Regions from separate parts of the Mesorhizobium sp. FG116 genome, predicted to be linked through region 2. Evidence: predicted binding sites of a transcription regulator. Region 2 holds the regulator's gene; each other region holds the start of a gene.
The links. Region 2 encodes PhoB, which activates phosphate uptake and scavenging genes when phosphate is short. Its sites were predicted from a motif close to TGTCATNNANCTGTCAT; they were not measured.
Positions count from the first base shown of each region.

Region 1: ACODTY_RS05600 (LTA synthase family protein) is a predicted target of PhoB. The motif match lies at 1,106-1,122, and genes of this name have one in related genera.
Region 3: ACODTY_RS03235 (RNA degradosome polyphosphate kinase) is a predicted target of PhoB. The motif match lies at 2,164-2,180, and genes of this name have one in related genera.
Region 4: ACODTY_RS21840 (UDP-2,3-diacylglucosamine diphosphatase) is a predicted target of PhoB. The motif match lies at 3,247-3,263, and genes of this name have one in related genera.

Region 1 covers NZ_JBMDKS010000004.1:138,537-144,395, forward strand. Annotated here, with positions in the region: gene fabD (ACP S-malonyltransferase) at 1-909, opposite strand, end outside; gene ACODTY_RS05600 (LTA synthase family protein) at 1,207-3,045, shown strand; gene rpmG (50S ribosomal protein L33) at 3,168-3,335, shown strand; gene lpxB (lipid-A-disaccharide synthase) at 3,412-4,599, opposite strand; gene ACODTY_RS05615 (LpxI family protein) at 4,589-5,488, opposite strand; gene lpxA (acyl-ACP--UDP-N-acetylglucosamine O-acyltransferase) at 5,475-5,859, opposite strand, start outside.
Region 2 covers NZ_JBMDKS010000009.1:41,921-47,779, reverse strand. Annotated here, with positions in the region: gene xylF (D-xylose ABC transporter substrate-binding protein) at 1-211, opposite strand, end outside; gene ACODTY_RS09485 (ROK family transcriptional regulator) at 448-1,695, shown strand; gene phoB (phosphate regulon transcriptional regulator PhoB) at 1,724-2,413, opposite strand; gene phoU (phosphate signaling complex protein PhoU) at 2,439-3,140, opposite strand; gene pstB (phosphate ABC transporter ATP-binding protein PstB) at 3,182-4,006, opposite strand; gene pstA (phosphate ABC transporter permease PstA) at 4,021-5,337, opposite strand; gene pstC (phosphate ABC transporter permease subunit PstC) at 5,334-5,859, opposite strand, start outside.
Region 3 covers NZ_JBMDKS010000002.1:256,675-262,533, reverse strand. Annotated here, with positions in the region: gene ACODTY_RS03235 (RNA degradosome polyphosphate kinase) at 1-2,099, opposite strand, end outside; gene ACODTY_RS03230 (zinc-finger domain-containing protein) at 2,245-2,490, shown strand; gene ACODTY_RS03225 (FAD-dependent monooxygenase) at 2,502-3,734, shown strand; gene ACODTY_RS03220 (amino acid ABC transporter ATP-binding protein) at 3,807-4,610, opposite strand; gene ACODTY_RS03215 (amino acid ABC transporter permease) at 4,628-5,788, opposite strand; gene ACODTY_RS03210 (amino acid ABC transporter permease) at 5,792-5,859, opposite strand, start outside.
Region 4 covers NZ_JBMDKS010000039.1:14,386-20,244, forward strand. Annotated here, with positions in the region: gene ACODTY_RS21825 (ABC transporter permease) at 1-26, opposite strand, end outside; gene dgcA (N-acetyl-D-Glu racemase DgcA) at 104-1,084, shown strand; gene ACODTY_RS21835 (MFS transporter) at 1,064-2,269, opposite strand; gene ACODTY_RS21840 (UDP-2,3-diacylglucosamine diphosphatase) at 2,385-3,206, opposite strand; gene ACODTY_RS21845 (SDR family oxidoreductase) at 3,334-4,113, shown strand; gene ACODTY_RS21850 (NADP-dependent malic enzyme) at 4,261-5,859, shown strand, end outside.

The DNA of each region.
Region 1 (5,859 bases), on a different contig from region 2:
GGCGGATGTGCCGACGGCACCCACTGCGATATCACGATTGATGCGCCGCGCCAGTCCGGACAGCACTTTTCCCGCGCCAACCTCATACAAGGTGGAAACGCCATTGCCCGCGAACCACTCGACGGTTTCGCGCCAGCGAACGCGACCGGTCACCTGTTCGACCAGCCGGGCGGTTATCACGTCTGTGTCGCTCGTTGGCACCACCGACACGTTGGACACCACCGGAACGACCGGAGCATGTCGCGCCACATTGGCCAGCGCCTCGCGCATCGCGCCCGCCGCCGGTGCCATGAGCGCCGAATGGAAAGGGGCGGAAACCTGCAGCATCAAGGCCCGCTTCGCGCCTTTTTCTGTGCAGATTTTCGCAGCGCGTTCAACGGCTTCCTTGGTTCCGGAGATCACGAACTGGCCACCGCCATTGTCGTTCGCGATCTGGCAGACCGAGCCGTTCGCGGCTTCGGAGCAAGCGGCTTCCACATCGGCCTGTTCAAGGCCGATGATCGCAGCCATTGCGCCCTCGCCCGGCGCAACGGCAGCCTGCATGGCGTTGCCACGTATGCGCAACAAGCGCGCAGCGTCAGCCACTGAGATAAAGCCTGCTGCGGCGAGCGCTGAATATTCGCCAAGCGAATGGCCCGCGACGTAGGCAACCTTGCCCTTCAGCGAAAAGCCGCGCGCCTCGAGTGCCCGGATTGCCGCGAGCGAAACGGCCATCAGCGCTGGCTGCGCATTGGCGGTCAGCGTCAATGTCTCTTCCGGTCCTTCCCACATCAGGGTCGAAAGCTTTTCGCCAAGTGCCTCGTCAACTTCTTCGAAAACGCGGCGCGCCTCTGGAAACGCATCGGCGAGATCCTTGCCCATGCCAACGGCCTGGCTTCCTTGCCCCGGAAACGTGAATGCGATTGCCATGATCTGCCTCTATCGCTGCTTTCTCTGCGTGTCGCCCATCCCGGCGGCCCAAGTCAAGCCTGCTCCGACGTGCCTGCGCCGGTCAAACGCATATAGAAACAAGGCTTTTTTGATCACGCATCGTTAAAATCAAACACGATTTGTTCGCCGGCTCTTCCCAATTTTGCCACAAGCTCTAGCTTTTCGTGACAATGACGTGACAGTTTCGTGACGCCGCGTGTGGCCGGGGAAGTTGAGTTGGCAAAGAGTGAACGATACGCCCTTGCGGCGAGAAGCGATGGCGGGCCTGGAATGGCCATGGCAGGCGCGCGTTATGGCGTCTTCACGCTCCTCGCTTCAGCCATCCTCGTATTCGCCATCGAATGGATATTCCGCGGCGACCTGTCCGGCACCATCGCTTTCTTCGCCCAACCGTTCAAGCCGGGTTGGACCACCATCATCCTCTTCGCGCTGATCCTGATTGGCCTCGATGCCCTGCTCGGGCGCATTTACCAGGGACTTCTGGTTGTAGCACCGCTGACCCTGACGCTTGCTTTCGTCGGCCATCAGAAATCGCTCTATCTCGGCGACCCACTCTATCCGACCGATTTCCTCTACGCCCGCCAGATTTTCGAGCTTATGCCGCTTCTGGTGCGTGAACGTCCGCTGACCGGCATCGCGATGGCCCTTGGCATCGTCGCCGGGCTCGCCTTGCTGGTCTATATCTGGCGTCAATGGCGCCGGCGCGTCTGGGCCATGAGCTACAAGGGCCGCGCTGCCCGCCTGCTGCTTACTCTGCCCCTGCTCGCTTTCTTCGTCTCGCTTATGGACTACGCGACATTTTCCTGGACGCGCGACAGGCTTCAGATCATCCCGATGATGTGGGACCAGAAGGAAAACTACGCCAGCAACGGCTTTGCGCTCGCTTTCGCCCTGAATGTTCCGATGGCGCATGTCACCGCGCCGAAGGATTATTCCGACAAGGCGATCGCGGCGATCCAGAAGCCGACCGTCGCGGCGTCTCTCCCCGAGGAAAAGCCCGACATCATCATCGTCATGAGCGAGTCCTTCTGGGACCCGACCAAGTTGCCCGGCGTCACCATCACCCCTGACCCGATCTCAAGCGTCCGCAAGCTGCAATCCGGTGAAGTGTTTTCGCCTGAGTTTGGTGGCATGACCGCCAACGTCGAATTCGAGGCCCTGACCGGCTTTTCAAATGCCTTCCTGCCGGCCGGCAGCATTCCATACCAGCAATACGTGCGCTCGCCCGTGCCTTCCATGGCCACGTTCCTGCGCAGCGAAGGCTATGAAACGCGCGCCATTCACCCGGGCACGAACTGGTTCTGGAACCGCACACCGGTCTACGCAGCCTTCGGTTTCGATGAGTTCAAGTCCGAAGAAAACCTCGCCTACATGAAGAAGCGGGGGCCGCTTGCGTCCGACGAGTCGATGACAGACGAGATCATGCGCGAGGCGGATACGACCGAAAATCCGTTCTTCTTCTTCGCGGTCAGCCTGCAGAACCACGGTCCTTATGAGCCGAACCGCTACAGCGACGCGACACATCAGGTGAAGGCGCAGACGAGCCAGTGGGCGCGCGATTCGCTGCAAAGCTATGCAGAAGGTGCGGCTGACGCCGACCGTAACCTGCAGCGGCTTGTCGACTGGGCGAGCAAGCGCGAACGCCCGACCGTCATCGCCTTCTTCGGCGACCACTTGCCGCCGCTCGGCCCGGTCTATGTTGAGACGGGCTTCCTCAAGGATAACGTGGCGCCGCGCAAGGAATCGGCCGAGAACATGCGCCTGCATCGTGGAACGCCGCTCGTCGTCTGGTCGAACCGTACCGGCCCGTCGGAAAACATCGGAACCGTCAGCCCGTCTTTCCTGCCGCTTCACGTGTTTGAGGCTGCGGGCATTACGCACCCCTATTACACGGGTTTCCTGAAGAACCTTGCCGAGCGGTATGATGTCGTCGACCGCAATCTGCTTCTGAGCGAAGATGGCCAGGCCACGCCCGACTGGGCAAGGCAAAAGGAAATTGATCCGGCAGTGCGCGATTATCGCTACCTGCAATATGACATGATGTTCGGCAAGCATCATGGCGCACCGGACTTCTTCCCCGAAACCGTGAACAAGCTGGTCGCCCATACGAGTTGAGGCATTGTGCCGAAGGCTTGACTTTTCAGGCGCAATCTTTATGTGTCGCGCCAAGTTTCCGCGTCGGGGCAAAGGCCCATGCAGTTGCGGCTCAACCCCAAGAATACCAACGGATAGAAATCATGGCTAAAGCCGCGAATATCAAGATCAAGCTCTTGTCGACCGCCGACACCGGTTTCTTCTATGTGACCAGCAAAAACAGCCGTACCAAGACGGACAAGCTTTCGTTCCGCAAGTACGACCCGGTTGCCAAGAAGCACGTCGAATTCAAGGAAACCAAGATCAAGTAATCACTGGTCTCAGTGGCACCTGACGTTTCCAAACCCCTGGCTCCGGCCGGGGGTTTTTGATTCTTGGGCGCTTGTTCTAGATCGGCTTTCCGCCAGCCTTCTTGCGGATGGTCTTGAGCACCACCTCAGCAGCCAGTTCGCCGGCCGGCCGGTCAGTGTGCATTCGCCGCCTGACCTCCTGAAATCCGTCGATCTGCCACCGCCGCATGCCGCTGTCGGACCACAACGCCTCGATGTAGCGGGCAAGCGACTGGGGGCGGACATATTCGTTGTACACTTCGGGAACAACCGGGCGGTCCGCGATCAGGTTGGGCAACAGCCCCGACCATATCGGCACGAATCGTTGCAGGATGCGCGCGCCAGCGTCCAATTTGTAGGTCGACATCATCGGAACGCCTGACAGGGCTAGTTCCAGCGATACGGTGCCCGACGCAATCAGCGCGGCGTCTGCACGTCCATAAGCCTGCCATTTGCGATCAGGCTCCAGCAATATCTCAGGCTGCTGGTCCCATGCGGCAACGCGCTGGCGCACCTGTTCTTGAACATGTGGAACGGTCGGCAGTACCAGTCGAAGGCGATGGCCCCGAGATTTCAGGATCGAGACCGCTTTGCCGAACGGCTCGATCAACCGACTTACCTCGCCGTTGCGCGAGCCCGGCAGCAACAGCAATGTCTTGACGCGGTCGTTCGACAGGTCTCGAGGCGCGGCTTGTGCTTCTGCTGCTTTCAAGACTCCAGCCTCGTGAGTGAGACGATGGCCGACATAGGTGCCGTTTGGCCCTTTGAGGCGTTTCAGCGCCTCGACTTCGAAGGGCAGGATGCACAAAATATGGTCGACGAACTGGGCCATTGTGACGGCTCTGCCGGGCCGCCATGCCCACACGCTGGGGCATACATAGTGGATGATGGGCAGATCGGGCTCTGCCGCCCGCACCTTTTTCGCCACGCGCAGCGAAAAATCAGGGCTGTCTATGGTGACAAGGCAGTCCGGTGCTTCCGCCACAATCGCCTTTGCCGCCTGCCCTATGCGCATAATCAGGCGCGGCAAACCGCGCAGCACCGCGCTCACGCCCATAAGCGCTATCTCATTGGCGTCGAAAAGCGAAGTGAGCCCAAGCTCCGCTAACTGCCGGCCGCCAACGCCGACCACGCGCACTTCGCGCCCCGTGGCCTTCGACAAGGCCCGCACCAGATCGGCACCAAGCAGATTTCCGGACTCTTCGCCCGCAATCACCGCAATCTTCAACGGGCGCTCAGTTGCCATCTTGCGGCTCCCCTGCGCGCAGGCCAATCACGAAGAGTCCAAGCTCGTTCGCCCGTCTAACCAGTTCCGGTCCATCGAGCACAAGCGAACGTCCTGCCTCTACCGCAATTCCGGCGAGACCGGCCGCGTGTGCGCCGTCTACGGTTTGCGGTCCGATTGAAGGGAGGTCCGTGCGCATCTCTTGGCCCGGCTTGGAACACTTGACGAGAACACCCCTCGTTTTGCCTGCCAGCCTCCCGTGACCACGCAGGCCCTTTACGCGTTCCAGCAGGCCATCGGTGCCTTCGATGCCTTCCAGCGCGATGGCACGCCCACCTATCGCGACAGCACCCTGGCCGATGTCCAGCGCGCCAATGGCCATCGCAGCCTCATAGGCGGCCTTGATGTCGCGCCAATCCGCCTTCTGCGGCACCGTCTTGGTAAAACACCCCTCGGAAGCAACCAGTTCCGGCACGAGTTCGTGCGCGCCCACGACCTTGGTGCCTTGCCCCTCAAGGTATCGTAGCGCCACCCGCAACAGCGCATCGTCGCCGCGCGCGAGGCCGAGCATGATTTGCGGCAACATCGCCAGAAGGCCGGCGTTCCACCGGATTGCCGACAGACGCGGCCTGCGCCTCACCTCGCCGGCCATCACCATGTGCGTGACATTGTTGCGCTTGAGCCGCGCAACGAGGCTACCGATCTCTTCCAGGCGCATCTGTTCATGCGGAAATTTGCCGAGCGGTCCCGCAGGATCCCCTTCGCCTTCCAACACTACGACGAACGGCTTGTGACCGTGCTCATCCAGATGAGCGGCTATGCTGACGGGAAGATTGCCGCCACCGGCTACGATACCGATGCGGGCACCGGGGCCAAGCTGAAGTCCCGGCGGACTATCAGTCCTCGTCATCGGGTCCGTCGCCGGCCCCGCCCTTGAGCGGCGGCACCGCATAGTGCCGCTTGCCGCGGCTGGTGATGAAGTCGATGATCTTCATGGCAATAGGTGAGGCCGAAAATTCAGCCTTGGCCGCTTCAATGTTTTCGCCGACAGGATGGGCGCGGTCGAAGATCGTGTTGTAGCACTTGCGAAGCAGGTGGATTTCCGAGCGCGGCAGGCCGGCCCGCTTCAAGCCGATGATGTTCAACCCGCGCAGCTTGGCACGGTTACCGACAGCGATCGCATACGGAATGACGTCGCCCACAACGGCCGAGCAACCACCGAGGAACGCGTTGTCGCCAACACGCACGAACTGGTGCACCGCCGTCAGTCCGCCGATGTTG
Region 2 (5,859 bases):
GCTTGGCCGCGGACGACTGCGCGTCGGCGGAGATGTACTTGTCGCCGGCAGCCTCGATTGCCGCCTTCATGGCAGCCTCGTCGGTCTTCCAACGCTCTTCCTGGAAGTTCGACCAGGAGACGCCGATGACCTTGTCCTTTGCCTCGGCGGTCGCGACAAGCGTCAGCGACATAGCGGCACCCGCCAGGATGGCGGCCGTAAATTTCCTCATGATTTCCTCCCTGCGCCACACAGGCGCGACTAATCTGACCCGATGCTGGTGCGGAAGCTCTTTTTTTCGAGCCTCGAAAAAAGTGTGCCGCAACACCGCATCTCTGTCAACTGGGATTCCGCAGCCGCAAATGATTTTTTTCGGAACTCGAATTAAATAATGACATCCCTTGGAGCTTCTGACACTATCACTGTGCTGTTATGCACGGCGCGCGGCCGGAGGGAGGACAACGCGACATGACGGTTGGAATCCGCCACGACGATTTGCGACGGCGCAACCGCGCCATGGTCATCTCGGCCGTGCGGCGCAATGGCCAGACCTCGCGCACCGAAATCGCCGCGGTCACCGGCCTCAGCCACTCCACCATATCGGCCATCTCGTCCGACCTGATTGCCGAAGGCATTCTGGCCGAGGCCCGCCACGAACAGCTTGCCCTCAAGCGTGGCCGGCCGCAAGTGGCGCTGACGCTTGAGCCGAAGGCTGCCGTGGTGATGACGGTCGTTCTGTCGCTCAATTTCCTCGCCGCCACCTTGCTTGACTATGCCGGCGAAATCGTCGCCGAAGAACAGCATCGGCTCGACACCCGCGCCATGCCGCGCGAACAGCTCATCAGCGAATGCGTGGCAATCGTCCGGCGCAAGCTCGACGATCCAAGGCGCGACGGCCGTCGCGTCCTGCGCATCGTTTTGGCCATACAGGGCATCACCGATGCGCCCGCCCGCGCCATGCTCTGGTCGCCGATCACGCCGCACACCGACATCGCCTTTGCCGACATACTGGAACGCGAGTTCTCCGTGCCCGTCACGGTCGAGAATGACTGCAACATGATGGCGGTGGCGCTGCGCTGGCGCGACCCGGAACGCTACCGCAACGACTTCATCGCCATCCTGTTGTCGCACGGCATCGGCATGGGGCTGGTGCTGAAGGGCGAACTCTTTACCGGCACGCATTCGTCCGGCGGCGAGTTCGGCCACATGATCCACCGTCCGGACGGCGCGCTTTGCCGTTGCGGGCGGCGCGGCTGCATCGAAGCCTATGCCGGCAACTACGCCATCTGGCGCAATGCGCGGCGCATGGACGAGAACGCCGAACCGGTGGACGACATCGGCGAGGCCGACATGCGCGCCTTGGCGGACGCGGCTAGGGATCATGACGGGCCGGAACGGGAAGCCTATCGCAAGGCCGGCGAGGCACTCGGCTTCGGCCTCGGCAGCCTGTTTGCGCTGATTGATCCGGCCCCGGTCGCAATGGTCGGGGCAAGTGCTGCGGCCTTCGACCTCATCGAACCGGCGCTGCGCGAAGCCATCGCCCGCACGGCGGGCGGCCACCACTCGACCTCGATATCCTTCGACACCGAACCGGACGAGCTTGCGCTGCTACGCGGCGGCTGCGCCATGCGCGCGCTGACCTTCGTCGATAACGAGATTTTCGCCGCCGGCAACCCGGCCCAGATGGAACTCGCCGCCGGGCACGAAATGGCGTGAGCGCTCGGCCGACTTTCCTTTAACTGCCCTACTCTTCCTGTATCGCGTAGCCGGAGCCGCGAATGGTCCTGATGACGTCCGGCATGCGGCCGTTGTTGACCGCCTTGCGCAGCCGCCCGACATGCACGTCCACGGTGCGCTCGTCGATATAGATGGTCTCGCCCCAGACATTGTCGAGCAACTGCCCGCGCGAGAACACCCGCCCCGGATGACGCATCATGAATTCGAGCAGGCGGAACTCGGTCGGCCCAAGCTTGATCTCGCTTTTCTTGCGGTAGACTCGGTGCGACTCGCGGTCGAGCACGATGTCGCCGACCTTCAGAACGGAGGACAGCACTTCGGGCTTGGCCCGCCGCAACAGCGCCTTCACCCGCGCCATGAATTCGGGCGTCGAGAACGGCTTGACCAGATAGTCGTCGGCACCCGTGGAAAGCCCGCGCACGCGGTCGCTCTCCTCACCGCGCGCCGTCAGCATGATGATCGGCAAGCGCTCGGTCTCCGGGCGCATGCGCAGGCGGCGGCACAATTCGATACCGGAAACCGCAGGCACCATCCAGTCGAGCACCAGAAGGTCGGGCACATTCTCCTGAAGCCTGATCTCGGCTTCGTCGCCGCGCGGGATCACTTCGACCTGATAGCCTTCCGATTCCAGATTGTAGCGAAGCAGGACGCCCAGCGGCTCCTCGTCTTCGACCACCATGATGCGCGGTGCAATCATCTTGTTCGTCTTCCCGTCTTGCGCGTCAGGCGGCGGACATTGCCGTCTCGTCCTGCTTAGGACGATGCACCGGCAACTGCTCGCCGGTCAGCACATAGTAGGCGTTTTCCGCGATATTGGTCACATGATCGCCGATGCGCTCAAGGTTCTTGGCGCAAAACAACAGATGCGTGCAGGGCGTGATGTTGCGCGGGTCCTCCATCATGTAGGTGAGAAGTTCGCGAAACACCGACGTATACTTGACATCGATGCGTTCGTCCTCGTCGCGCAGCTTCACCAGCCCTGCGGCGTCGCGGGCCGCGTGGCGCTCGATGACGCCCTGCACCTGGTCAAGCACAAGTCCTGCCATGGTCTCGATGGAATGGGCGAGTTCGCGCGGCGCGGCCGATTGCCCGACCGCGCTGACGCGCTTGGCGATGTTCTTGGCCAGATCTCCGATCCTTTCCAGGTCGCCTGCCATACGGATGGCGCCGACCACCGCGCGCAGGTCCTGCGCCATCGGCTGGCGCTTGGCGATCAGCGTGATCGCGCGGTCGTCCAGTTCGCGCTGGCGCGTGTCCATCACCGCGTCCTCGGAGACAACGCGCTGGGCCAGCGCATTGTCGGAGGTGAGCAGCGCGCGCGTCGCCCCGCTCACCATCGAGCCGGCAAGATCGCCCATGTCGCGAACCAGTCTGCTGACCTCGTTGAGGTCTTCGTCAAATGACGCAACGGTGTGCTCACCCATGATGCTGTCCTCAAATCTCTTGGCGTTTCGCAGATAACGGCTCAGCCGAAGCGGCCGGTGATATAGTCCTGCGTGCGCTTGTCGTCGGGGTTGGTGAACATCTTCTCGGTCGCGCCCTCCTCGACCAGATAGCCGAGATGGAACATCGCCGTGCGCTGCGACACGCGCGCCGCCTGCTGCATGGAGTGGGTCACGATGACGATGGTGTAGTTCTGGCGCAGTTCGTCGATCAGTTCTTCCACCCTCGCGGTGGCGATCGGGTCGAGCGCCGAGCAAGGCTCGTCCATCAGGATCACTTCGGGCGACACCGCAATGGCGCGCGCGATGCACAGGCGCTGCTGCTGACCGCCGGAAAGCCCGGTGCCCGGCTCATGCAGGCGGTCCTTGACCTCGTTGAACAGGCCGGCGCGCTTCAGGCTCGTTTCGACGATGCCGTCGAGATCGGTCTTGTTGCGGGCAAGGCCGTGGATGCGCGGGCCATAGGCCACGTTTTCGTAGATCGATTTCGGGAACGGATTTGGCTTCTGGAACACCATGCCGACGCGGGCGCGCAATTCCACCACGTCGATCGCCTTGTCGTAGACATCCTCGCCGTCGAGCGTGATCTTGCCGACCACGCGGGCGCTGTCGATGGTGTCGTTCATGCGGTTGAGGCAACGCAGGAAGGTGGATTTGCCGCAACCAGACGGCCCGATAAGCGCCGTCACCTGGTTCTGCCGCACCAGAAGATCGACGTCGAACAGCGCCTGCTTGTCGCCGTAGAACACGCCGACCTTGTCGCCGCGCATCTTGATCGCTTCGTTGGATTGGCTGCTCATCTTGGCGTCCACCGCGCTTTCAAGGGTTTTTTCGGTCATGATATTCATTGTTCGCCCCTTTGCTACCAGCGCCGCTCGAAACGCCGGCGCAGCACGATTGCCGTGATGTTCATGGCCATCAGGAAAATGAGAAGGATGATGATTGCGCCCGACATGCGCTCGACGAAGGCGCGTTCGGCTTCGTTCGCCCACATGTAGATCTGCACCGGCAGCGCCGTCGCCGGGTCGAATGGCGTCGCCGGATAGTCGGCCACGAAGGCCACCATGCCGATCAGGAGCAGCGGTGCGGTTTCACCTAGCGCGCGCGCCAGCCCGATGATGGTGCCGGTCAGGATGCCGGGTGCGGCCAGCGGCAGGATGTGGTGGAACACCATCTGCATGCGCGAAGCGCCGAGGCCGAGAGCCGCGGCACGGATCGAAGGCGGTACGGCGGCAAGCGCCGCGCGCGTCGCAATGATGATTGTCGGCAGCGTCATCAGCGTCAGCACCAGGCCGCCGACGATGGAAGCCGAGCGCGGCATGCCGAGGAAGTTCACGAACACCGCAAGGCCGAGCAGGCCGAACACGATCGACGGCACGGCCGCCAGGTTGTTGATGTTGACCTCGATCAGGTCGGTGAAGCGGTTCTTCTTGGCGAATTCTTCGAGGTAGATCGACGCGGCAACGCCAATCGGCAGCGCCAGCAGAAGCACGATCGCCATCATGTAGAACGAGCCGATGATGGCAACGCCCATGCCGGACGTTTCCGGCCTGCTGGAAGCCCCGAAGGCAAACAGGCCGGTGTTGAAATGTTCGGCCATGACGCCTTCGGCCTTGAGTTGGTTCATCCACGCGACCTGCTGGTCCGAGACCTTGCGCCGCGCCTGGTCGACGCTGAGGTCGATCTGGCCCTTGAAGGCGGAGTCCAGGTTGGCCGAGGCAAGCACCTCAACGTCGCGCGTGGTGCCGATCACCGAAGGATCGGCGGCCACGATGTCGCGCAACTGCACCCGCGCGCCGTCGGAAAGGAAGCCCTTAAGCTTGCGCACCGCAGCCTTGTCGTCCGGATTGATGCCAAGCTTGGCAACCAGCGCATTCTCGGCAAGCTTCGGATAGTTCGCCTTGATCAGCACGTTCGGATCGGTGGCGCGCTCGCCCTGCGGATCGATGACCTTTTCGTCGAAGCTGATCGGCAAGGTCACTGTCGTCTGCCAGAACGCGGTGTGGCCCTTCTGCACAATCGAAGCCAGCATGATCGCGAGGAAGATCAGGCCAACCGAAATCGCCAGAACGCCGTAGATGCGGAACCGGCGCTCGGCGCGGTAGCGCGCTTTCAGCCCGATGTCGCGCCGCGCGGGCGCTGTCGCCACCGGCATCGTATCGAAGGAAACGTCGGTCATTCGTATTGCTCCCGGTATTTCCGCACGATGGCGAGCGCCACGATGTTCATGATCAGCGTCAGCCCGAACAGCGTGATGCCGAGCGCAAAGGCGACCAGCGTCTGCGGCGAGTTGAACTCGAGGTCGCCGGTCAACTGGTTGACGATCTTGACGGTAATCGTGGTCATCGCCTCGAATGGATTGAGCGTCAGGTTGGCGGCGACGCCCGCGGCCAGAACCACGATCATGGTTTCGCCGATGGCGCGCGAGGCGGTCAAAAGCACCGCGCCGACAATGCCCGGCAAAGCGGCCGGCAGTACCACGCGCTTGATGGTTTCGGAGCGCGTCGCGCCAAGCCCGAGCGAACCGTCACGCAGCGCGCGCGGCACGGCGGTGATGATGTCGTCGGATAGCGACGACACGACCGGGATCAGCATGATGCCCATGACGAGGCCGGCAACGAAAATGCTCTGGCCCTGGATGAACGGCGCGCCGCCGGTCAGCGCCGCGCTGAGGTCGCGCAGCCACGGCCCGAGCGTCACC
Region 3 (5,859 bases), on a different contig from region 2:
GTCATGAAATATTCCTGCGCGTTGAACGGCTCCTCGCCCTCTTCCAGCGACACGCGCCTGGAGGTTCCATCTGCCAATACTTCGAAACTTTGCTGATTGTCCACAAGGTTGCCCAGCATGATCTGGCCAAGCACCTGTTCATGCACAGTCGGGTTCGTGATCGGCACCATGCACTCGACGCGGCGGTCGAGATTGCGCGGCATCAGGTCTGCCGAGCTGATGTAGATGATCGCTTCGTCGGATGGCAGGCCATGCCCGTTGCCGAAGCAGTAAATTCGGCTGTGCTCCAGGAAACGGCCGACGATCGACTTGACGCGGATATTTTCCGAAAGGCCGGGAACCTGAGGTCGCAGGCAACATATGCCGCGTACAACAAGGTCGATTTCCACTCCCGCACGACTGGCCTCATAGAGCGCATCGATAACGGAGGGATCTACGAGGGAGTTCATTTTCATCCAGATGCGCGCCGGCCGTCCATTGCGTGCATGCTCGACCTCGGTGGCGATATGGCCAAGGATGCGGCTGCGCAACGTGTAGGGCGACAATGCGATGGTCATCTCCTCCGCCGGTTCCGCATAGCCGGTGATGAAATTGAATATCTGAGCCACGTCGCGCGCAATCTGCGGATCGGTCGTAAAGAACGACAGATCGGTATAGATGCGCGCCGTAATCGGGTGATAGTTGCCCGTTCCAAGGTGCACGTAGTTGCGCAAGCGTCCGTCCTCGCGCCGCACCACGAGCGACATCTTCGCGTGGGTCTTCAGTTCCAGAAAGCCGAACACGACCTGCACGCCAGCGCGCTCAAGGTCGCGCGCCCAGCGGATATTCGCCTCCTCGTCAAAGCGCGCCTTGAGTTCCACCAGCGCAGTGACCGACTTCCCCGCCTCGGCGGCATCTATCAATGCGCGCACGATCGGGCTGTCATTGGAGGTGCGATAAAGCGTTTGCTTGATAGCTACGACTTCAGGGTCCGCGGCTGCTTGCCTCAGGAACTGAACGACCACATCGAACGATTCGTAGGGGTGGTGGACGACGATATCTTTTTCACGGATAGCCGCGAAACAGTCTCCGCCATGCTCGCGAATCCGCTCTGGAAAGCGCGGGTTGTAAGGGGTGAACTTGAGATCGTCGCGGGCAACCGCAACGATCTCCGCAATCTGGCTGAGTGCCAGCGGACCGTTGAGCACGCTGATTCGGTTGGCAGCAACACCCAGTTCGCCAGCCACGAAATCGCGCAGCTCTTCCGGCATCTTGCTGTCGAACTCGATACGGATCACCGACCCACGCCGCCGGCGCTTCAGAGCCGTCTCAAACAGGCGGACCAGATCTTCCGATTCCTCCTCGACCTCGATATCGCTGTCGCGAATGATCTGGAAAGTGCCCGATCCCTTGACCTCATAGCCTGGGAACAGCTTGCCGATGTAAATCGCAACCACCTCTTCCAGTGGAATGAAGCGAACATGGTTCTTGCGATCGGGCAAGCGAACATAGCGCTTCAGCGCGGGCGGAAGCCTCAAAAGAGCACTCATTTCCTCGCCTTCCTTGCGGTGGCGAAGCTGCAAGGCCATCGAGAAGCCGAGATTGGGAATGAAGGGAAATGGATGTGCCGGATCAATCGAAAGAGGCGTCAAGACCGGAAACACCTGCTCACGGAAATGCTCCTCGAGCCAAACGCGTTCTTCCTTGGTCAACGCATCGCTGGTGATGGTCTCGATACCTTCCTCGTTCAGCAGTTCCATCAATGCCGAAAGGCTTTTCTGCTGATCTTCCTGAAGGCGCTCGACCTCCCGCAGGATTTGTTCGAGCTGCTGTTCCGGAGTACGACCGTCGGGGCTTTTCAGTGCAATCTTCTCGCGCACCTGACCGGCCAGGCCGGCAACACGCACCATGAAGAACTCATCCAGGTTCGCCGCGGAAATCGACAAAAAGCGGATCCGCTCAAGCAATGGATGTCTCGGATTTTGCGACTCCTCGAGCACCCGACGATTGAACTGCAACCAGGAAAACTCGCGGTTGACGAACCGGTCCGGGTTACCGCTTTCCATCGGCGGGGCTTCGGTGGTGACGAATTCGGCTTGAACCGGCTTCAACTCGCTCATGTCCCTGTTTTCTCCAGCCCTGAACGCCGGTTATCCGGCTCAATTTATCCTCTGACAGGGTTTTGCGACAGTTTCATTTCATCGATCTTGCAAAGAGCCGGGTTATGCTCCAAACGCAAGTGGCACGAGCCCGAAGGAGACGATCATGGCCGGCGGTTCCATTCCCCATTTCCAGAACGATCAAGGCCATGCGGCAATCGAGATCGGCGTGAAAGAATTCATGTGCGTCGGCGCCAACCCGCCTTTCGACCATCCGCACGTCTTTCTCGACCTGGGTGCAGACAACGAAAAGGTCTGCCCCTATTGCTCGACGCTGTATCGCTACAACGCAGGATTAAAGGCTGGCGAGACGTTGCCGCCGAACTGCGCCTATGTCGATCGCGCTGCCTGAAAGCCGGCATCTTGATCGATGAACGATCCCGGTCGGTCATCATTGCGGGCGCTGGAATAGCCGGCCTTACGGCGTCCATCGCTTTCGCAAGACGAGGTTTTTCAGTCAGGATTTGTGAACAGGCATCGCAACTGGAAGCTTTCGGCGCAGGCCTGCAGCTTTCACCCAATGCCACACACATCTTGCGTGAACTGGGCGTTCTTCCGGAATTGCTGCCTTATGCCGTGCAACCTCGCGCAGTCGAACTAAGGGACGCAGGCACCCTCAAGACACTCACGGCCATACTACTCGGTGGCGCGGCCGAGAGGCGCTGGAAGGCCCCTTACCTCGTTGTCCATCGGGCGGATCTCCAAACCGCCTTGTTGGCTACAGCCAGCCGAAGCAACCGGATCGAACTCACGACAGGCGCACGAGTAACCGACGTGCAGCAACACGCGAACCGTGTTGAAGCTTCGCTGAATTGCGCTGGCGAAGTTTCGAAAGTCGGCGCAGGACTGCTTGTTGGAGCCGACGGTGTCTGGTCGGTGGTTCGCAGCGCGGTAAGAACGACTGCCCCCAGCCAGTTCACCGGAGAATTGGCATGGCGCACCACGATCGCGCTCGACGGGCCCGCCGGAAAGGCATTTGCAGGTATCGCAAATGCTGACGCCGTGACGGCTTTCCTCCACAGCCGTTTCCACCTGATCGCCTATCCAATTAGTGCCGGCACGAAGATCAATCTCGTTGCTTTCACCAAAGGTGAGCGAATTGCCGACAGCTGGTTCGGCAACGCAGATATCAAAATCCTCGCGCAAGCCATGCGCAACACTTCGCCGAAACTCCGAGAGCTTGTGCATTTGTCAAAAGGCTGGGCGGCCTGGCCGCTGCACAGCGTTGATCCGAACGGGGCATGGACTGCAAAAGCCACCGCGCTCATCGGCGATGCTGCTCACGCCATGACACCATTCGCCGCCCAGGGAGCCGCGATGGCAATCGAGGATGCCGCCCTGTTGGCCGACTGCATCGCCATTGACGATGAACTCGCAACGGCACTTTCTGCATGGGAACAGCAGCGCAAGGATCGCGTCAACAAAGTTGTTCGGCGCGGTGCGCTCAATCATCTCGCGTGGCATGCGGCGGGGCCAGTCGCGCTCGCCCGTAATCTCGTCTTGAAATTGCGTTCGCCCGAGCAGCTCGCCGCTGATCTCGACTGGCTTTATGGTTGGCGACTACCGGACTCCAGTTCCGTCAACGACACCGCATAAACCACTGCATTAACTGATAAAAAAGCCCGGCCATAAAATGACCGGGCCGTTTTCATAGAGGCTACAGAACGATCAGTGGAGAATCTGCGACAGGAACAGCTTTGTGCGCTCATGCCGAGGGTGATCGAAGAACTCCGCAGGCGTGTTCTGTTCCACGATCTGGCCGGCATCCATGAAGATGACCCGGTTCGCGACCTTGCGCGCAAACCCCATTTCATGCGTTACGCACAGCATGGTCATGCCTTCTTCCGCAAGGCCGACCATGGTTTCCAGAACCTCTTTGATCATTTCCGGATCGAGCGCCGAAGTCGGCTCATCGAACAGCATGATGCGCGGGTTCATGCAAAGCGAACGCGCGATTGCGACGCGCTGCTGCTGTCCGCCCGAGAGCTGGCCGGGATACTTGTGCGCCTGTTCCGGAATCTTGACCCGCGCCAAGAAATGCATGGCCGTTTCCTCAGCCTGCTTCTTCGGAATCTTGCGAACCCAGATTGGAGCAAGCGTGCAATTCTCGAGGATGGTCAGATGCGGAAATAGGTTGAAGTGCTGGAACACCATGCCGACCTCACGGCGAACCTCATCGATCTTCTTGAGATCGTTGGTCAGTTCCTTGCCATCAACAATGATCTTGCCCTTCTGGTGTTCTTCCAACCGATTGATGCACCTGATCATGGTCGACTTGCCTGAGCCGGACGGGCCGCAAATGACGATGCGCTCGCCGCGCATGACCTTCAGGTTAATGTCCTTCAGCACATGGAATTCGCCGTACCATTTATGCATGCCAATGATTTCGATCGCTACATCGGTAGCTGAAACCTGCATTTTGTTGGTGTTGACCTTGATCTCTTCCGCGCTGACTGCGTTTTCGGTGGCCATAAGCCATTCCCCTTTGTCTAGCGTTTATGGCCGGTATCGAGCCGGCGTTCCATATATTGGGAGTAGCGAGACATACCGAAACAGAACACCCAGAAAATAGCTGCCGCGAAGATGTAGCCTGTCTTGGCAGTCTGGGGTGTTGCCCAGGTCGGGTCGCCAGAAATATTCTGCTTCACCACCCCAAGCAGATCGAACATCGAGATGATGAGGACCAGAGTGGTGTCCTTGAACATACCGATGAAAGTATTGACGATGCCGGGTATGACGAGCTTCAACGCCTGGGGCATGATGATAAAACCCATCTTCTGCCAGTAACCGAGCCCCAGTGAATCGGCGCCTTCGTATTGCCCCTTCGGAATGGCCTGCAATCCGCCGCGCACGACCTCCGCCATATACGCCGACGCAAACAGCGCCACGCCGATAAGCGCACGCAAAAGCTTGTCGAAAGTCATGCCGGGAGGCACGAACAGGGGAAGCATGAAGCTTGCCATAAAGAGAACGGTGACGAGAGGGACACCGCGCACAGCTTCGATGAAGATCACCGAAAGAAGCTTGACGATCGGCATTTTTGAGCGCCGCCCCAGGGCGAGCAATACGCCAAGCGGCAATGATACGACGATGCCGACGTAAGAAATCACCAAGGTAACCATGAGGCCGCCCCAGAGGGGCGTTTCCACATATCGGAGACCGAAGGCGCCGCCGACTAGCAGGAAGAATGCCACGAACGGGAAAACGCCGAAAAACAAGATGGCGTTCAACCCCTTGTAGGGCACTTTCGGAATAAGGAGAGGCGCCAAAAGAGCAATGAACAGAATACCGGTCAGGATAACCCGCCAGCGCTCTTCAAGCGGATATCGGCCGAACATGAATTGACCGAAGCGGCCGCTGACAAATGGCCAGCAGGCCCCGCTCCATCCGGCAGGAAGTTGCCCCCCCTGTTCGGTAGTCAAGCAAGCTGTCCTGTCCGCACCTGTCCAGACTGCATCGAAAAAGAGCCAGTTCAGGATATGCGGAACAGACCAGGCAAGCGCAAGAATCGCAAGCAGCGACAGTGCAGCATCAAATGGGGTCGAAAACAGGTTCTTGCGAATCCATGCCCCAAACCCGACCTGAGAGCCAGGTGCTGCCTGAGCCAAAGCCATTTCGGTGCGAACCCATGACATATCATGCTCTTGCATGGGTCACCTCTCCTTCAACGCCATTTTGGTATTGAACCAATTCATGAGAATTGAAGTGAGGATACTGATGC
Region 4 (5,859 bases), on a different contig from region 2:
GCGTCGCGTTTGCCAATGGTCAACATGGCGCCCTGTTTAACCCGTTGGCGTTTGACTGTCGATTTGCAGAGGCCATCGCAAGCCCCTGATGGAGAAGAAAGATATGGCGCGTGTCATTTCGGTCGAGGCGGAACGGTTTCCCATCGCCGGCACCTTCACCATCTCGCGCGGTTCGAAGACCGAGGCCGAGGTCATCACCTGCACGATCACGGACGGGGCCCATTCAGGGCGCGGCGAATGCGTTCCCTACAAGCGCTATGGCGAAACAATGGAAAGTGTCCATGCCGCAATTGAGAGCATCAAGGGGCAACTGTCATCCGGGATGGACCGGCACGCCTTGATCAAGGCCATGCCGGCCGGCGCAGCCCGCAACGCAATCGACTGCGCCCTATGGGACCTCGAGGCAAAGGCCGGAGGCACCTCCGTTGCCGAGCGACTAGGCATCGTTCCCGTCCCGCTGGAAACGGCCTACACCTTGTCATTGGGTACGCCGGAATCGATGGCGGCGCAGGCACGCGCCAACGCCGTGCGCCCTCTCCTCAAGGTCAAGATCGGTGGCGACAACGACATTGTCCGCATCCGAGCGGTCGCGGAAGCGGCCCCTCGCTCGCGCATCATCCTCGATGCCAATGAAGGCTGGACCGACGACAACATCGTCGAAAACCTGGCGGCGGCGGCGGAACTCGGAGTGGCCCTTGTCGAACAGCCGCTGCCGGCAGGGCGCGACGGCATCCTGAAGAAAATTCCGCATCCGATACCGATCTGCGCCGACGAAAGCGTGCATGAAGCCCGCGACCTCGAAGCCCTTATCGGCCTTTACGATGCCGTCAACATCAAGCTCGACAAGGCTGGCGGGTTGACGGGAGCCCTGCTTTTGCGGGATCGCGCCCGCGAATTGGGGTTCGGCATCATGGTGGGCTGCATGGTCGGCACCTCGCTCGCCATGGCGCCGGCGGTGCTTTTGGCACAAGGTGCCGAATTCGTCGATCTGGATGGACCGCTGTTGCTCGCGGTGGACCGCGAACCCGGCCTCACCTATGAGGGATCGCTCGTCTCGCCGCCATCACAAGCGCTTTGGGGCTGAGCGCGCGGCAAGGCCAATGCATGCCAGGCCCACCAAGGCTACGGCTATCATCGCAAAGAAGCCGTCCACCCCGAACCGGTGGTAGATCGGCCCTGAAACCAGGGTCACCGCCGCCGTGCAAAAGCCGTTGCTGAAATAGGCAATGCCTTGGGCAGCCCCGGTCTGTTCCTCGGCAACGGTCTCGGCAATCATCTTCTGCAAGCCGATCAGGATCAGGGCCGTCGAAAGCGCGTGCAGCGTTTGCACGGCAAAGAAGCCAGCAACGCCAAGTCCCAAAGGCCAGATCAAGGGGAAAATCAGCCAGCGCACGACCGCGCCAACCCCCGCCAGCACCATCACCTTCACAACGGTCGATGAGGCAAAGAGCCTGTTGAAGAACAGGAACATGCCGATTTCGGCCGCAACGCCCCAGGCCCACAACAGGCCGATTATGGAATCGCTGATGCCGATGGACTTCCAGTAAATCGATACGAACCCGTACAGGAAGCCATGGCTGCCTATGAGAATGCCAGTGCCAGCCGCGAAGTAGAGAAAATAAGGATTGAGCAGCTTCGGCGCAGATACTTGCATGTCTGTCGCGGACAAGGGTGACGCGCGGCGCGGTGGGCCGAGGCGTGGGGCAAACAGGCCAGCGACCAATGCCGCGCAAAACGACAGGAATACGATCAGCGGCACCGATTGAGCGCCGGTGTGCGCCAGAATGAAGCCGCCGGCGAGATTTGCACAGAGGAACGATATCGAACCCCAAATGCGCATCCCGGTATAGTTCGCGCCATAGCGCCGGACCCCCGACAGCGCGATCGAATCGCCTATCGGCGAATGCGGCGTCCACACCACTGCCAGCGCGAGCGATACGGCCAAAACCAGTACGTAAGTGGGTTGCAGGAAGTAGCCTGCGGAGACGAGGACCGAGGCGGCGACGAGCGCGATATAGACATTTGCCCGGTCGCTGGCCCGATCGGCCATCGCAGTCAGGAACGGCGTCGTCACCACGCGCAGGAACATCGGCGCGGACAGGATCACCGCGACCTCTTCGGGACCAAAGCCGTTTTCGGTCAGCCAAAGCGGAAAATACGGGATGTAAATGCCGTTCGGGATCAGAAGCGTGAAGAAGATCGCGGCCATGCGCAATTCGAAATGGCGCGGCCTGATCTGCTGTTCTGACGAAAGCGGCGGCAGGGACATGAATTGAAACGATCCGACAAGCTGCCGCCCGAATCCGGACGGCGCGGCTTCGGTCGATCTACCACAGCGCACTATCTGGCGGAACGGTCATACCGCCGGTTGTGCATGCGGCCTTTCAGGCGGCTTCAGGCACCCGGACGTCGATGCGGATCGGAACGAGGATGTTGCTGGGCGGCGGCGCATCGGATTTCACCTGTGCCCAGCGCAGGATTTCCATGCGGCCGTCGAAGTGCTCCACCACCGCCGTGCAGCTTTCGACCCAGTCGCCGGTGTTAATGTATTCGACGTCGCCGAACGTCTCTATGGCTGCGTGATGGATGTGACCGCATATCACGCCATCCGCTTCGGACCGGCGCGCTTCCTGAACCAGCACGGTCTGGAACGAACCGATGAAGCTGACAGCCTTCTTCACCCGCAGTTTCGCCCAGGAAGAAAACGACCAGTACTCAAGCCCGAGCAGGCTGCGCATGCGGCTGATGAGCCGATTTGTGAACACCGCCGCGTCGTAGGCATAGTCGCCGAGATAGGCCAGCCAACGCGCATTGTGCACCACGGTGTCGAACTGGTCGCCGTGGATGACGAGGAAGCGCTTGCCGTCGGCGGTCTCATGGATCACGCTGTCGGCAACAACGATGCCGCCGAAATGCACGCCCTGGAACTGGCGGGCGAACTCGTCGTGGTTTCCGGCGATATAGGTGATCTTGCTGCCCTTGCGCGCCTTGCGCAGCAGTTTCTGCACGACATCGTTGTGGCTCTGCGGCCAATGCCACGTCCGGCGCAAGCGCCATCCATCGACGATGTCGCCGACAAGGTAGATCGTATCGGCATCGTGGTGGCGCAGGAAGTCGATCAGGAATTCCGTCTTGGCAGCCTTCGATCCCAGATGCACATCGGAGATGAAAATGCTGCGGAAAGTGCGGGGTTCTTGGCCGGGCATCGCAATCTCACCTTTTGGTGATGCCTATGCCGCGATTCATGCAACAAGCGTATGACAGTTGCGATTGATCCAGCCCGCAGGGTAGCGTCAGGCAAGTGACCGGATCAGGAACTGGAGGGAACATCTCATGGATCTTGGTATTCACGGCCGCAAAGCCATCGTCTGCGCGTCGAGCAAGGGGCTCGGGCGCGGCTGCGCCATGGCGCTCGCCGAAGCCGGCTGCGATATCGTCGTCAACGGCCGCAACACCGAGGTTCTGGCCCGCACCGCCGCTGAAATCCGCGAGCGCTTTGGCGTCACCGTCACCGAAATCGCCGGCGACGTATCTGAGCCCGGCGTCCAGAAAACCTTGCTCGCCGCCTGCCCGGAACCGGACATCCTCGTCAACAACAACGCCGGCCCGCCGTTCCGCGATTTTCGCGAACTCGACCGCGAAAAGATCCTCGCGGGCGTCACCCAGAACATGGTGACCCCGATCGAACTGGTCAAAGCCGTCGTCGATGGCATGGCCGCGCGCGGCTTCGGCCGCATCGTCAACATCACATCTTTGTCGGTCTACATGCCGATCCCCGGCCTTGACCTCTCGTCCGGCGCCCGCGCCGGCCTCACATCCTTCCTCGCCGGCATTACCCGCACGGTGGCCGACCGCAACGTCACCATAAACAACCTCCTGCCCGGCAAGCTGGACACCGACCGGCTGCGCGGGCCGCACGAACCGGGCTCCGTCGAAGATCCTGCCGCCGCGACCGCGCGCAAGGCGCGCATCAGCGCCGACATTCCGGCAAAGCGGCTGGGCACCCCGGAAGAGTTCGGGCAGGTCTGCGCTTTCCTCTGTTCGGTCCACGCCGGCTACCTGACCGGGCAGAACATCCCGGTGGATGGCGGCCTCTACGTGAGTGCCTTTTGACGAAAGCGTGCTAGTACCAACATCGAGTTTAGAGCGTGACGCCGGTTGGCTGTCGAAAATGATTGCGCTCAAACAGACAGTTAGAGCCGGACTATAATAAAAAGCATCGGCTTCTGGGTCCCAATGGCGAGCGAGGGGAGCTGTGACATGAACGGCGGCAATACGAAAACGACGCGGTCGGATCTCGAGGAGGCCGCGCTCTTCTTCCACAAGCATCCCATCCCCGGTAAACTGGAAATCCAGGCCACCAAGCCGCTCGGCAACCAGCGCGACCTCGCGCTTGCCTATTCCCCCGGCGTGGCCGCTCCTTGCCTGGAAATCCGCGACGATCCAGCCACCGCAGCCGACTACACCGCGAGGGCAAACCTCGTCGGCGTCGTCTCCAACGGCACCGCCGTTCTCGGCCTCGGCAATATCGGCCCCCTCGCCTCCAAGCCAGTGATGGAAGGCAAGGCCGTCCTGTTCAAGAAATTCGCCGGCATCGACGTCTTCGACATCGAAATCGACGCGCCGGACATAGACCGCATGGTCAACACCATCTCGGCGCTCGAACCCACCTTCGGCGGCATCAACCTAGAGGACATCAAGGCGCCCGAATGCTTCGAGGTGGAAGAACAGCTCAAGGCGCGCATGAACATCCCGGTGTTCCACGACGACCAGCACGGAACCGCGATCATCGTGGCGGCGGCGATCCTCAACGGCCTGGAATTCGCCGGCAAGTCGATCGAGAACATCAAGGTCGTCACCTCCGGCGCGGGCGCGGCGGCGCTGGCGTGCCTCAACCTTCTCGTTTCGCTCGGCGTCCGGATAGAAAACATCTGGGTCACCGACCGTTTCGGCGTCGCCTATAAGGGCCGCGTCGATGAAATGGACCGCTGGAAAGACCCTTACGTCAAGGACACCAACGCGCGTACGCTGGCCGACGTCCTGCCGGGCGCGGATGTGTTCCTCGGCCTGTCTGCCGCAGGCGTTTTGAAGCCGGAACTGCTCAAGCTGATGGCGGACAAGCCGCTCGTTCTCGCGCTTGCCAACCCGACGCCGGAGATCATGCCGGAGACGGCGCGCGAAGCTCGCCCGGACGCGATGATCTGCACCGGCCGTTCGGATTTCCCCAATCAAGTCAATAACGTGCTGTGCTTTCCTTACATCTTCCGCGGCGCGCTCGACTGCGGCGCCAAGGCGATCAACGAGGAGATGAAGATGGCGGCGGTGCGCGCCATTGCAGCGCTGGCCCGCGAGGAACCCTCCGATGTCGCCGCGCGCGCCTACTCCGGCGAGACACCCATTTTCGGCCCGGAATTCCTCATCCCCTCGCCGTTCGATCCGCGCCTCATCCTGCGGATCGCGCCGGCGGTCGCCAAGGCGGCCTGCGACACCGGAGTCGCCACGCGCCCGATCACCGATTTCCCCGCTTACGTGGACAAGCTCAACCGCTTCGTCTTCCGCTCCGGCCTGGTCATGAAGCCGGTGTTCACCACGGCGCGCGCCTCCACGGCCAAGCGCGTCGTCTATGCGGATGGCGAGGATGAGCGGGTGCTGCGCGCCACGCAGGTGGTCGTCGAAGAAGGCATTGCCGAGCCGATCCTGATCGGGCGGCCGCATGTCATCGACGTGCGCCTCAGGCGCTACGGGCTCAAGATCAAGGCCGGCAAGGATTTCCAGCTCATCAACCCCGAGGATGATCCCCGCTACCGGCACTATGTCGATCTTCTCATCGAACTGGCGGGACGGCGCGGCGTCACCCAA